Candidatus Kuenenia stuttgartiensis: one gene and its partner. The protein of the gene in region 2 interacts with the protein of the main gene of each other region in a pairwise test. Links are inferred from orthologs where the notes say so. Each region holds a gene or a part of one and is shown on either strand. Other genes may lie near its edges. The genes, in order: rpe and eno.

Region 1 (7,230 bases), 140 kb from region 2 along the record:
TGCCAGTGTTCATACGGTATTAAAGGCTGCACAAACCCAGTTCCTTTTTTGGATGGCTTCCTGTTCCATTCCCGCATTACACCGGCATTCACCAACACCCGGTACACGCTTGACGGGCTTACTGCCACAATGTTAGCATCCAGCATCATAAAGGTCAGTCTACGATAACCTTCAAGAGGATACTCTTCATAATAGGCAAGGATCGCCTCCTTTTCCCACTCTTCAAGCCACGTATCACGCGGTATCCACGCATTGTGCTCATTTACTTTGCCGTAACGAGTTCTCCATTCATTAAACTTAGATTGGGAGATACCAATCCATCTGATCAATTGGCACACCGGTATTTCCGCCTTTCCAGACCACCTATTGACAAAATCAACTACGATATCCCTTGTATCATGGGCTACCCAAATGCCTTTTAGTTTGCCCCAAGACTTTTTTTTAGCGCAACGTGTTCCTCCATCAGTTCTGACAATACCTCGTTTTTGCGGGCAAGCTTCTTCTCCAGTTCCAATGCCTTTTTCTTCCATTCCTGGCACTCCCCGTCCTTCCCTTTTCCAAAGGCGTATACGGCATTTGACAGCAATTCCTTCAGCCAACGATAGTACATGGTTGGATGAATACCATTAGCGTCACACACATCCGAGAGTGTTTTCTTTTCAAGTAAATGTTGCTTCATTATCTCCACTCGTTTCTCCGGTAGATACCTTTTTCTCATACTTACTTCTTTCATTTTTCCCTCCTTTGAAATAGTTTATGTATAGCTTATTTCAATAAGAGAAATTCCATTTCCGTCTGAAGCAAAACACAATTAGATTTTCGAAACATAAAAAAATCGCATGTGCATTGAACAAGGGATTGTAGCACCTTGTTCAAATTCAATTTTTAGAAAATTATACGCTCAGAGGTATTTCAAGACGATTGATAGATTACCAATGGAGTAGCCACACAGTATATGTTTATGGGAAACTATCTCCTGGCCGGTTGAGGATATAGGTGTTTTTTATTAAATTCCCGGAAAACAAAAAACAGGGAATATAAGGAAATGGTTCAAGATTATTCCGGAGAGGAGACGCGGATATTGGAGGATTTTCGGCAGGGTTTGTTTTTGGGAGTAAAGGGTATTGATGGCAGGTAAAATAAATTGGGTTGGGTTTTTAAGGAAATTGAGGGATACTTCCCTGATTTTAGATTATGCCTCGGCTGCATCAATAGGGGGGAATGTCGCTTTATTATTCCAATGAATAGTCGTCAGGCATTAAAGATTATTTTAGATTTCCTTTTTCATAGTATTTTATAAGTTTAGATATAAGTTTATCGACGCTGCAATTCTCGATGTCAGCCAATTTATTAAGCTTTTTGAAATTTCCTGTAGAGATTTCTTTGTCCAATACCTTTACAGAACCATCATTCCAGTGAAGTTTATTTCGGTCAGCTAGAATGAATTTTTCCGGGTAGAGTTTTGCCGCCCTCTTTTTCACTTGATTCCATGCTTCATTGATATCGCGTGTAGCAGACATTTGGCCCAACAATCCCATATTGTAGACTATGGTCTCTTTGAAGTTCTTAGTTCCCGCAGGAAGTTGTAAGAGAATTTCCAACATAGCTTCGGACAGTTTGGCTTTAGATAGTCCAGTACCCATACCTGCTCTTCTCATTTCGCCGAACATTTTCTTGTTAAACATTGAACCTCCTTGGCTGTGACTACAAATTATAAATGAATACGACTATTTCTAAGCCTAACTACCAAAATCAACGGCGGCGCTTTTTGCCGTTCTAGCCAAAGCTATTCTCTGTAATAATATGGATCATCAAACATTGATGCCCGTTCATTCCTTTCTGATATGCACCGCATCGGACATACCACACATGCTTCTGTTAGCGAATCCCATGCTTTGGCAGCAATCGTCAATAACTTATCTACAAGTCTATCTCCGATAGCAGGAAAAAATTCCTCAATTGCCTCGTGTCCCAATCTGACATTGGCGATCCGCCCTTCCAGTTTATCAAGAATAACCTTCTTAAGGTGTTTTGCGTAATAAATGCAGAAATTTTTTAACCGGAGATTATCTATTCCCTTTTGATATAACTTCTCCGTTAATCGTTTCTCTTTCGCAAGGAAATGACCAAATCCCTGCGCGAACTCAAACAGAAACCAGTTAATTTTTGTTTTCTCCTTGTCGTTTAAAAAAAAGTGACTCGGAGAAATGTGATTTTTCTCATCACTATTGTTATGATGTCTTGAAATAATCATTATCCTCTCTTCGTATCCTCTCAAAATTTCATGGTAAAAGTATAGAAAAAGAATTCCTAATTTTAATAAAAGCAACAAAAAATCGTATGATATGAGGGACACTTCCTGAATTTTGGATTATGCCTCGGCCGTATTAATAGGGGAAGTGTCACGATATTATATCTGAACGGGTAAAAAATCTTCATCAAAAAAACTGGATTCAGGCTGTGGTGGCGCTTTTATGTTTGATTCCATTGAAAAAAAATATAAAAACTGCGCGAAAGAATTGGTCTGGCGGTGGTTTTTCCTGGCGAAAAATCCACCACCGTTCCGGATACAAAGGAGATACGGCGGTATCATTTTCATGAAATGCGTGTGCAGGTTGCGATAAAAAGGGCGGTACAGGATGCAAAAATTTGTAAACGTGTTGCAACTCATACGTTTCGCCGTAGCTTTGCAACGTATCTAATGAAAAAGGCAGAACCTCAGTAATTGGAGTTCTGCCTATAATTAAGATTGGCTCCTCGGGTAGGATTCGAACCTACAACCTAGTGGTTAACAGCCACCCACTCTACCATTGAGCTACCGAGGAAGATTTTTATTAATTAACATGCAAATATTGAATCAACCTTGAAATTTCATGCTTCATGTTTTTACGATGTACAATCATATCAAGAAAACCATGCTCAAGCAAAAATTCCGCCCGCTGAAAATTACCAGGAAGTGTTCGTTTTATTGTTTCCTGAATTACTCTGGGACCTGCAAAACCAATCAGCGCCTTTGGTTCGGCAATAGTAATATCTGCCAATGAAGCAAAACTTGCCATTACTCCACCCAGTGAAGGATCGGTTAATACCGATATGTATAGCCCGCCCGCCCGTTGAAACCTTGCTATGGCGGCGCTCGTTTTTGCCATTTGCATAAGAGAAAAAATACCCTCCTGCATGCGAGCTCCTCCGCCTGAACCAGAAATAATCACCAAAGGGAATTTTTGATCCATAGCCTTTTCTGTTATGCGGACAATCTTCTCCCCAACCACAGAACCCATACTTCCCATTATGAAGCTGGGATCGGTAATCCCTATCATGATGTCAGCGCCATTCACCTTTCCTTTTCCAACTATAGCGGCCTCTTTCAGTCCGGATTTAAGCTGGTCGGCAGTAACCCTTTCTGGGTATGACATGCGGTCAAAAAAATTCAAAGGATTGGTGGGCTTCATATCAGTCCAATACTCTTCGAAACTGTCTTCATCAAGCAGCAATTTTAATCTGTCCCTGCTAAAAATGCGAAAATGGTAATCACACTCGGGACAAACCTGGAAGCTTTCTTCAACGGTTTTCCTATATACCAAATTTTTGCACCAGTCGCAGCTTATCCATAAGCCGTTTGGCATATCTTTCTTTTTTCTAAAGAACACCATTGAATTGCCATGCCCCCATTAAATTAACAAAAGGGATATTCGCTCCATCATTGGCAAACATTGTTTTTGACCACTTATGCAACGTTTTCCCGTGCAAAATATCCCATATATACTATTGTGAAATACAGAAAAACTAATAACTATTCAGCGTAATTTATTAAACTACCGGAGATCAGAGCGCAACTCGTTTCCAAACAGATACTTCACTATGTTCAGTACAAGGTTTGGGAATGAGCCGTGTATCGTTTACGCTGAATAGTTACAAAAACCGTCAACAAAACAAGAGATAGTTTAAAACTTTTTAACCAAAAAACAAGCTATTTTTATATATTTCCAGGAAACAACTTCTTTGGACAATAAAAAGGAATTTATCTGTTAACAAGATTAACAGCATCTTTTTCCATGGTTTGTTCGGCAATTTGTTTCAGGGATTTAATCGCATTGCCAGGGTCACTCGTTTTAAAAATAGCAGAAGCGGCTACGATTACATTTGCCCCTTGTTTTACTACCTGGGAAATATTGTCTGGTGTAATTCCTCCATCTACCTGAATATCCATTTTATCCGGCGCTTTATCGCGGAGCCTTGCAATCTTAGGCAAGGCAATTGGAATAAATTTCTGGCCAGCAAAACCTGGATTTACCGACATGACGAGCGCCATATCTACCTGATCCAGAAAATTTTCTATCATTTCTACGGGCGTACCCGGATTTAACGATATACCAACTTTCATCCCCGTACTTTTGATCAGAGAAATAATCTCTTTGGGGTTTTTTACCGTCTCAATATGAAATGTAATTATTCCATTGCCTTCCGCCGCCCCGGCAAATGCTTCCACATAACGTTCCGGATGTTCGATCATTAAATGTATATCTAATGGTATATTTGTTATCCGCCTTATCCCCGCAACAATAAAAGGCCCTATGGTAATATTGGGGACAAAATGGCCGTCCATAACATCAATATGAATGAGATCGATTCCCGCCGCTTCAATGCGTTTGATTTCTTCTTCAAAGCGCATGGGATTTGCCGCCAGTATTGAAGCGGATATTTTAATCTTATTTCTCATTCTTCGTATTTCCTTTGTTTTAGCATAGATCAATAGAGAAGTTACGGAAGATGTCCGTATATTATATTTTTTTGTCCGTAAGCGATGCTATCCCGGGGAGATCTCCGCCTTCCAATAATTTCAAAAAAGCCCCTCCGCCGGTTGAAATAAATGATACCTCGTGCGCTTTCCCTGCTTTGTGAAACGCCATGTCGGTATCACCGCCGCCCACTACGGTGGATGCGTGAGAACTTGTTACGATATCTACCATGGCGTATGTTCCTCTGCTGAATGCATCAATTTCAAACGCCCCCATAGGGCCGTTCCATAAAATTGTTTTTGCGTCCTGCAATACCGCGGAAAAAAGTTTTATCGTTGCAGGGCCTATGTCAAGGGCAATCCATCTTTCTGGTATTTCCTGAAATGGCACTACCTTTGTTTCCGCCGTTTTGTCAAATTTTTCCGCCACAACGAAATCCACCGGTAAATATAATTTTGTGCCATTTTTCTTTGTATAATCCATTAGATTATTTGCCGTCTCAATCATACTGTCTTCAACCAGCGATTTCCCAACCGGTATTCCCTGTGCTTTAAGAAAGGTAAATGCCATTGCCCCGCCGATGATGATTTTATCCATCTTTTTGGCAAGATTTTCAAGGATCTTTATTTTGTCAGAGACCTTAGAGCCTCCCAAAATGGCAATAACAGGACGTATAGGATCGTTGACGGATTTTTCAAAATAGTCCAACTCTTTCTTGATCAAAAACCCGGCTGCCGCAGGCACATACCGGACTATCCCGACCATCGAAGCATGATTTCTGTGGCAGTTTCCGAATGCATCCTGTACGAATAAATCACATAAACCCGCAAGCTCTTTCGCAAACCCGGCATCGTTTTTTTGCTCGCCGGGATGAAACCTTAAGTTTTCCAACAGTAGCACGTCTCCGTAATTCATTGCCTCTACCTGTTTTTTTACCTCTTCGCCAATACAGTCCTCCGCAAGCGTGATCTTGACTTTTTCCGTCAGAAAACGTTGCAGACGCCTTGCTACAGGTTTTAAACTGTATTTCGGATTTGCGCCGACGGGCCTTCCCAGATGAGACGCAATAATTACCTTTGCTTCCTCATCCAGCAAATAGTTGATGGTTGGCAATGTTGCGCGAATCCTGGTATCATCGGTTATATTCCCATCTTCGTCTAATGGTACATTGTAATCCGTACGTACCATAACCTTCTTTTTTCTAACCGCCAGGTCTTTTATAAATAGTTTTTTCATTTAAATATTATTATGCTTTAAAATGAGGTTTATTAGAAATAACGCAGGAGAAAAACCGTTTTGGCTTGCAGGAAACTTATTGGAGAAAGCGCTAAATATTACTCGTTTAAATAAATATTCGTTACTTTGCAGGGAATGGGCATTTTTCATTACACAAGAAAACGGATGTTTTTTTTAAAGACGACTCATTAATTCGATCAGGTCAACCATGCGGTTTGAAAACCCCCATTCATTATCGTACCAGGATATTACTTTTGCCATGCGTTTATCAATTACATACGTTAACGCGGAATCGAATATGCTGGAATGTGGATTCCCGATGATATCTGAAGATACAATGGGGTCTCCGCAATATTCAAGGATACCTTTTAAATCGCCTTCTGCGGCTGTTTTCATGGCAGCATTGATTGCATCCCTATCGACCTCTTTTGCAAGCATAACCACCAAATCGGTAACAGAACCATCGGGCACGGGAACCCGCATGGCCAGGCCATCCAACTTCCCTTTCAGTGATGGAATCACCTCGCCGATTGCCTTTGCCGCTCCAGTCGTTGTCGGAATAATATTTATTGCCGCTGCCCTTGCCCTTCTGATATCCTTATGCATGAAATCCAGTATTCGCTGATCATTCGTATATGCATGTATTGTCGTCATAAGCCCTTTTTCTATTCCAAAGTTGTCATGCAATACTTTTGCGAGCGGCGCTAAACAATTCGTTGTGCATGAAGCATTGGACACTATTTTGTGTTCCGGCCGGAGATCTTTATTATTTACCCCGACAACGATTGTTGCGTCTATTTTATCCTTTGCCGGGGCTGAAAGAAGCACCTTTTTTGCACCCGCATCCAGGTGTTTTGAGCAGTCCGACCTTGAGGTAAATATGCCCGTAGATTCAATGACAATGTCTACGCCAATCGATTTCCATGGCAGTTTGGCAGGGTCTTTCTCCATAAGCAATCTGACCTCTTTGTCATTTACCATGAGGGCATTTTCTTTTATTTGTATGCTTCCGTCAAATCTGCCGTGTATAGAATCATATTTCAGCAACATTGCCAGCGATTTTGAATCGGCAAGATCATTTATGGCAACTACATCGATATTATTCCGTTTGGATATTACACGAAATACATTCCTTCCTATCCTTCCAAAACCATTTATTCCTATTCTAACTGACATGTATTGTCCTTATTTTTTGTCCTAAAATATTAAAAATACGTATTTCACTTACCATTTATAGTTTATAAAAAGGGGGGCA
Region 2 (7,249 bases):
AAAGAAACAACCATGACAGGGTTAATGCACTGCCAATTTTTGTGCTGGACGTAAGAATAAAATGTCGCTTTAGGTAACACTTTAGTTTTTTGGAAAACGTATCACCTAATAGAGCGCAAAATATTGCATCTCTCTACCGTAGGAGCAAGCTGTCTCCCTGTCAATCATTCATTTTACAGGTTGCTCCTGACGGAGCTATTTATCCTAAGCTAGCATAGCCAGAACTAAACAAGCACGAAATACGAAAGATGCTCTCGTTTAGCATTTCAAATAATACTCTCGTTCCCAAGCTCTGGCTTGGGAACGCAATTGTTTGAGAAGCTCCAGCTTCGCCTGGAAAAAAAGAATGAAAAATGCTACCGATGATATTTAAAAATATCTTTCGGTGCTTCATCTTACCCATTTAGTCCACATACAAAGTTTAAACCGAATAATTATGACGAAAGGGAAGCGGGAGCTTCCAATGCATTTACGTTCCCAAACCGGAGCTTGGGAACGAGCGCTTTTACTTTTTAAAGAATATAAACTGTTAGCGCTTTAGTTATTATTCAAGGTTAACGCAAGGGTTATTTCGCCTCCAGTTTTTTAATTGCCTCTAATACTTTCGACCTGTCGGTTGGGTTTGTCGCATATTTAACACAATTCCGGTATTGTTCGAGGGCCTTTGCCGTGTTCTTTTTTGCTTCATAGAGGGCAGCTATGGTAAAATTGGATTCAAAATCCGCCGGGTCGATATTCAGCACTTTTTTAAAAGCATCCATGGATGCCTCTCCTTTGTCCTCCAGTAGATACAACACTCCCAACTGTTTGAAATATTTAGCCTGGTTCATAGGGTATATTGTTAATGCATGATTGTAGACTGTTATTGCTTTTGAAAAGCTACCGGCAATAACATAGGCATTGGCAAGTTCGTGAAAGAGGTCTAACCCTAAAAAGGACATGTACCTTATATGTTCTTCATTGCCTGAATCAAATAAATGTATTGCCTTTTCTCCCGTTTTTATTAAACGGTCGATTTTTTCAGGATTCTCCAGATAATGGGAAAATAACGTATATTGCAGAACAAACTCTTCCGGCATATCAGAAACAAGTTCCAGTAATTTGTTTTCCGTTTCCTGATATGTGAATTTTCCCTGATAGTAACTTTCTATGATATCTTCGGCAGTTTCCATTACTTTGTCTGAAAGGCAAAGTCTTGTGATTTGCTGCACAAGTTTTTCAAACATTTCCGGAATTTTCTCCGCTGACTCGCATTCCCCCACCAATGCACCCACCGTTTTATCCTTCATCTCCTGCAGTCTTACTGTTTCTATTTCCTTTGCATTTATCACTTCGATATCTGCCCGGTATCCTTCGCCAAATTGGGAAAGACTGCCTTTTATCCCGAAATCTGCATTTAATTGCTTTGTCATTTTTACTACTTTTTCCCACTCAAAACTAAAAAAAAGGTCTATAATATCTTTATTACTAAAGTTTGAACCTTTTTCCACGTTGTCAATCTTGTAGAAATTATGCAAAACAGTTTTTCTCACATAATGGTAAGTACGTTTCTGGTCTATTACGCTAAAAAGACCAGACCGGATTAACTCGCTTTGTATAATACGTTCCACCCCTGCAATTTGACTCTCTGATCCAAGGTTATACACAAAGGGAAAGATAACAACCTTATATTTTTGTTCCTGCGCAGGCAAGGTTTGCGCTGAAAAGATAAAAAAAGTAATAGTGAATATTAATGATGTATAAGTTTTTTTTAACATTTTTAAGGGCATCTTTTTATTAAAGGGATTATCGGTATTGAGTTTATTTTAAAATAAATAAAAAAAGCCCGATCATTTGTAGTTAATACAAATTAGCAGGCTCTTATTACCACTCCGGGATTTACGAGAAAGTAAAAACATGTTTAAAATGGATTCGGAAGGGTGCCGGGAGATGACTACCGCAGTTTTTGTATTTGGCAAAAAGTTTTTTATGCCTTGTTTTTGAATGCAGCTATTATTTTATCCGCCACTTCTTCTGATATTTCCTCTTTTTCATAAAACCCTGTTTCCAGTTTTTCTTTTACTTCCACTAATTTTGCAGACCTTGTATCCGATACTTCGTTTTTAACGATTGCTTTCAGATTTTCAATTTTTTCGCTAAAAATCCTGGACTCCTGAGAAATGCTAACGGCGTCTTGTTTTTCGGAACTGGTATTCCCCTCTTTCTCTCTGTTTTTTACCGGCTTATTCGCTTCGTAACGCTTCAAGCCAATACTTTTCAGCATGGAGGGGTCGCTCGTTATTCTATCCATAGTACCTTCCTTAATATTCAAAAATGTTTTTTTAAGTTTGTAGATTTAAATTTCGCACTGTACAGAACAAATAAAAGGCGCGTTTAATATCATTTTTAGTTAAATTTTGCCGCCATTAAAAATTATATCTTCATTGTATCGTTATTCAAAACTTTATTCTCTCAGAACCGTATACGTTTATTGTGGTGCAACGCTAGTTTTGATATCGGCAAAAATGGGCACTGATTTAGGTTTTTATCAAAGTATTTTTGTTTCTCTCTGATAGCAGGTTTTTTGAAACCGTAGGGACGAAGCATTTGCTATAACGGGCAGACATGCGTTCATGCTCAAACGGCCAAATGCTTCACCCCTACACCGTGCGGCAAATATCGTTATTATTGGAATTTTTCAAAAAACGAAATTGATACAATTTAGCGCATGTTTTCCACGTATAAGATATATATAAAATGATTAGAACAGCAGTCTAACAGAATATATTTGACATCAGCCAAAAAATGTGCTATAGAGGAATTCATGTTTTTTTAAAGTTCGTAACTTACATTCTATCAATGATATACATATAAAACAGGAGCTGTCAATTGACCATTATTTATAGTATTAAAGCAAGAGAGATTTTGGATTCAAGGGGAAATCCTACCGTAGAAGTCGATGTGATTTTGAAGAATGGAATTATGGGCCGTGCCGCCGTGCCTTCCGGAGCTTCCACAGGAAAAAGGGAGGCCCTGGAACTGAGAGATACTGATAAACCTTCACGATTTATGGGCAAAGGGGTTCAGACTGCGGTTAAAAACGTAAATGAAATTATTTCTCATAAACTCGAAGGAATGGATGCAACCCGCCAGGTAGAGATTGACAACCTGTTAATACAATTAGATGGCACCAAAAACAAAGAGAAACTCGGGGCAAATGCTATTTTAGGCGTTTCGCTTGCAACGGCAAAAGCGGCTGCTAATGCATTGGGGGTTCCCCTATACCGGTATATTGGCGGTACGAATGCAAAGGTTTTGCCCGTCCCCATGATGAATATCCTGAATGGCGGCAAACATGCCGACAACAATCTTGATATACAGGAGTTTATGATTGTGCCGGTAAATGCGGACAGCTTTGCGAACGCCTTGCGCACCGGCGCAGAAATATTTCATACCCTTCGCTCTGTTTTAAAATCAAATGGATACAACACTAATGTTGGAGATGAGGGCGGTTTTGCTCCGAATTTGAAAACTAATGAAGAGGCGATTGATTTGATTCTTCAGGCGATTAAAGACGCCGGGTATAGTGCGGGAAAAGATGTTTATCTTGCGTTAGACTCTGCTGCCAGTGAATTTTATCAGGAAGGAAAATACGTATTGCGCACAGAGGGTTGCAAGAAAAAAACAAGCGATGAAATCATCGCCCTTTACACGGAATTTTTGAATAAGTATCCTATTTGCAGCATTGAGGATGGTTTGGCGGAGGACGATTGGGATGGTTGGGTTAAACTTACCAATCAACTGGGAAAAAAGGTTCAAATCGTAGGAGACGACATATTCGTTACAAATACGGAAATCCTGGCAAAGGGAATTGAAAGAGGCGTAGCCAATTCCATTTTAATCAAGGTCAACCAAATTGGCACTTTAACAGAAACGTTAGATGCAATTGAACTGGCAAAGACGAATGGCTACTCAGTCGTCATTTCTCATCGGTCAGGCGAAACAGAAGATTACACCATCGCAGACATAGCAGTAGCCACCAATGCCGGCCAAATAAAAACCGGTTCACTAAGCAGGACGGATCGTATATGCAAATACAATCAACTTTTACGTATAGAAGAAGACCTCTCGGATAACGCAATATATGGAGGTAAATTATGCAGACTGCAAAAACAGGTATAGAGCATGGCAATCATTTTCGGGGAAATCTTTTTTGTGAGAAAAGAGAGGAAAAACCCTTTTATTTCGGCAAATACATCCTGATTACCCTTGTCACCTCATTTGTCGTAGTACTCTTCTCCTACCTAATTACGCATGCCCGTCAGGAAAGATTTCGTATGTTAGAAACAAAAAGGATTCTTGAGGGACATGTGGTACAATTAAGATTGGAAAACGACAGTCTCGAGAGCGAGTATTCCTCTTTACAGAAAGACCCTCTCCGTATTGAAAAAGAAGCGCGTGAACAATTAGGATATTTTGCGCCTGGAGAGGTTTTTTATGATAAGTATCGTTTTAATATAAAAAGCGTCCCCGGAAAAAAGCCCGTTGCTGCAACTGCCCCAAACCGGTGGAAATCATTCCTCTTCGACGGGTCTTTTCCATGGCAGCTTCCTGCCATGATAATTCTTGTTACCGCCGCATATTATCTGATTACCTACTATTATGAATATAGAAAATTATATAAATCAAATCGTTAGAGATGCGAAAAGCGCTTCGCGGCGTATTGCTACGGCAAGCACAGCGTTAAAAAATACTGCACTTGATTATATTGCGGAAGGCATAAATTCCTCTGCGGATTTCATTCTAACGGAAAATAAAAAAGATGTGCTCGCCGCAAAACAAGCCGGACTGTCAGAAGCGATGATTGACCGCCTATCCCTGACCGATAAACGTATCAACGCAATGGCTGACGGTGTAAGGCAAATCATTCATCTTGCCGACCCTGTAGGAGAAATTATTCATGGGCATACACGGCCAAATGGTTTGCAGATAAAAAAAATACGCACACCAATCGGCGTAATTGTTATTATTTATGAATCACGGCCTAATGTGACCGCCGATGCTGCGGCATTGTGTCTGAAAGCAGGAAATGCCGTTATATTAAGGGGTGGGAAAGAGGCGATTCATTCTAATATTGCGCTGTATAAAATACTTACTGCCGCTTTGGAAAAGGCAGGACTCGATAAAAACGGCATACAGCTTGTCGAAATTACAGAGAGGGAGGCGATTGATTATTTACTTACGTCTGACAAATATGTTGACGTCGTCATTCCTCGTGGCGGAGAAGCACTCATCCGTACCGTCGTTGAAAAATCGACCATCCCTGTTATAAAACACTATAAAGGCGTTTGCCATACCTACGTGGATGAATTTGCCGATCTGAAAATTGCCGAAGAGGTTTGTTTCAATGCCAAGGTTCAGCGGCCTGCAACCTGTAATGCAATGGAGACGATGCTGGTGCATGAAAATATCGCTCCCGTTTTTTTGCCAAAAATAGCGAAAAGATTAGTTGATTCCGGCGTGCAATTGCTGGGTTGCAAAAAAACATGTACCTTTTTAGATACGATAAAACCGGCAACGGACGAAGATTATCATAATGAATACCTGGATATGGTGTTAAACATAAAAGTAGTGGATTCAATAGATGACGCTATTTCTCATATAACAAAATACGGTTCAGGTCATTCAGAGGCAATCATCACTACCAATTATAGTAATGCCCTGCAATTTACCGGCGAGGTAGACGCCGCAGCGGTATACGTCAACGCCTCTACCCGTTTTACCGATGGCTATGAGTTTGGCATGGGGGCTGAAATTGGCATTAGCACGGATAAACTCCACGCCAGAGGGCCAATGGGACTTGCAGAACTTACCTCCTATAAATTTGTGGTTTTTGGAAACGGCCAATTGCGGGAATAACTACGAAGTACGATTTGGAATTTGGGACTTGGGATTTTAAATCATACCTCGTAATTCGTAATTCGTAATTCGCTTTTTGCGGCAAATTAACTTCCAAAGAAATACCTTCCCTGCCGTAAGGGCATTCATAAAACTTGCTTCACCAGAAAAAAATGATATAAATTATTGTTTGTTTTGCGGAAATAGGACTTTTAAATAATTTCAAACGAATCAGGGAAACCTTTCATTATTTTTTTATTTGGTGTAAATATTATGGGAAAAGCAGCTTTTGGTGAAAGATCAATAGCAGAACTCGAGAATATGATTCTGGAACTTGAACATCGTATAGAAGATTTAGAAAATGCCTCTTTAAAAGGCGAATCAGAGCATGACGATGAATTACGCTACTTAAGGGAAGAGCAAGAACAGATACAAAAGGAAATCTTTGCTAAATTAACCCCTTATGATATCGTTAAAATCGCACGGCATCCCTTACGCCCACTGTCAACAGACTATATAAATTTTATCGTGGAAGACTTTGTTGAACTCCATGGGGATAAACGATTTGGCGATGATAAGGCAATGGTTTGCGGTTTTGGCAAGATTGATGAGGAAAAGGTGTTAATCGTAGGACACCGAAAGGGGAAAAGCACAAAGGAACGTATTGCGTGTAATTTTGGCATGCCAAATCCTGAAGGATACCGGAAGTCATTGCAAAAGATGAAGCTTGCGGAAAAGTTTAAATTACCTGTTATTACTTTAATAGATACCCCGGGGGCAAATCCTGATATTGGAGCGGAAGAAAGGGGGCAGGCACATGCTATTGCAGAGAGTATTTATGAGATGTCCCGGCTGAGAACGCCTATAATAAATATCGTTATCGGCGAAGGCGGCAGCGGAGGGGCATTAGGAATCGGAATTGGCGATATATTTGCAATTCTCGAATATGCCTACTATTCCGTTATTTCCCCAGAGGGATGTGCCGCAATATTATGGAAAAATGGAGAAATGGCGCCGGAAGCTGCTAAAAAACTACACTTAACTGCCAAGGATTTATTGAATTTGTGCATTGCGGATGAAATCATACCTGAACCATCCGGCGCTGCCCATAAAGACCCCGAAAAGACTGCCTCGACAATGAAATCGTTTCTGCTTAAATATCTGCATCAGTTAAAAACTATCCCTACCGACAAACTTATAGAAGACAGATACAACAGATACCGTAAAATAGGGAAATATCTGGAGGTTTAAACCAGAATACGAAGTACGATTTTACGATTTTTTTAATCTGTGCAATCGTTCTACAGAGCTCACGACGAAGTCTGTGTAATCGGTGGCTTCCTTTTTTATTAATTTACGACTTGGGACTTGT

The links.
Region 1: the proteins of eno (region 2) and rpe interact in binary tests that used the Escherichia coli proteins (3 or more experiments, as listed by UniProt). The link is inferred for Candidatus Kuenenia stuttgartiensis from one-to-one orthologs.

The regions. Positions count from the first base shown.
Region 1 is NZ_LT934425.1:1,527,513-1,534,742, reverse strand. What follows is about bases 2,872-5,794. They hold rpe (ribulose-phosphate 3-epimerase), read right to left. Parts: upstream 4,721-5,794; coding sequence 4,022-4,720; downstream 2,872-4,021. Other genes in these bases: KSMBR1_RS06945 (phosphoglycerate kinase), read right to left, coding at 4,782-5,794; accD (acetyl-CoA carboxylase, carboxyltransferase subunit beta), read right to left, coding at 2,872-3,626. Also shown: KSMBR1_RS06985 (hypothetical protein), read right to left, coding at 1-338; KSMBR1_RS06980 (transposase), read right to left, coding at 419-733; KSMBR1_RS06975 (hypothetical protein), read right to left, coding at 1,266-1,685; KSMBR1_RS06970 (hypothetical protein), read right to left, coding at 1,787-2,254; more of accD, read right to left, coding at 2,835-2,871; more of KSMBR1_RS06945, read right to left, coding at 5,795-5,975; gap (type I glyceraldehyde-3-phosphate dehydrogenase), read right to left, coding at 6,150-7,151. UniProt on the Escherichia coli protein: Catalyzes the reversible epimerization of D-ribulose 5-phosphate to D-xylulose 5-phosphate.
Region 2 is NZ_LT934425.1:1,383,165-1,390,413, forward strand. What follows is about bases 2,073-5,014. They hold eno (phosphopyruvate hydratase), read left to right. Parts: upstream 2,073-2,868; coding sequence 2,869-4,161; downstream 4,162-5,014. Other genes in these bases: KSMBR1_RS06320 (flagellar biosynthesis anti-sigma factor FlgM), read right to left, coding at 2,073-2,290; KSMBR1_RS06330 (FtsB family cell division protein), read left to right, coding at 4,137-4,676; KSMBR1_RS06335 (glutamate-5-semialdehyde dehydrogenase), read left to right, coding at 4,642-5,014. Also shown: KSMBR1_RS06315 (tetratricopeptide repeat protein), read right to left, coding at 567-1,757; more of KSMBR1_RS06320, read right to left, coding at 1,967-2,072; more of KSMBR1_RS06335, read left to right, coding at 5,015-5,898; KSMBR1_RS06340 (acetyl-CoA carboxylase carboxyltransferase subunit alpha), read left to right, coding at 6,151-7,128. UniProt on the Escherichia coli protein: Catalyzes the reversible conversion of 2-phosphoglycerate (2-PG) into phosphoenolpyruvate (PEP). It is essential for the degradation of carbohydrates via glycolysis.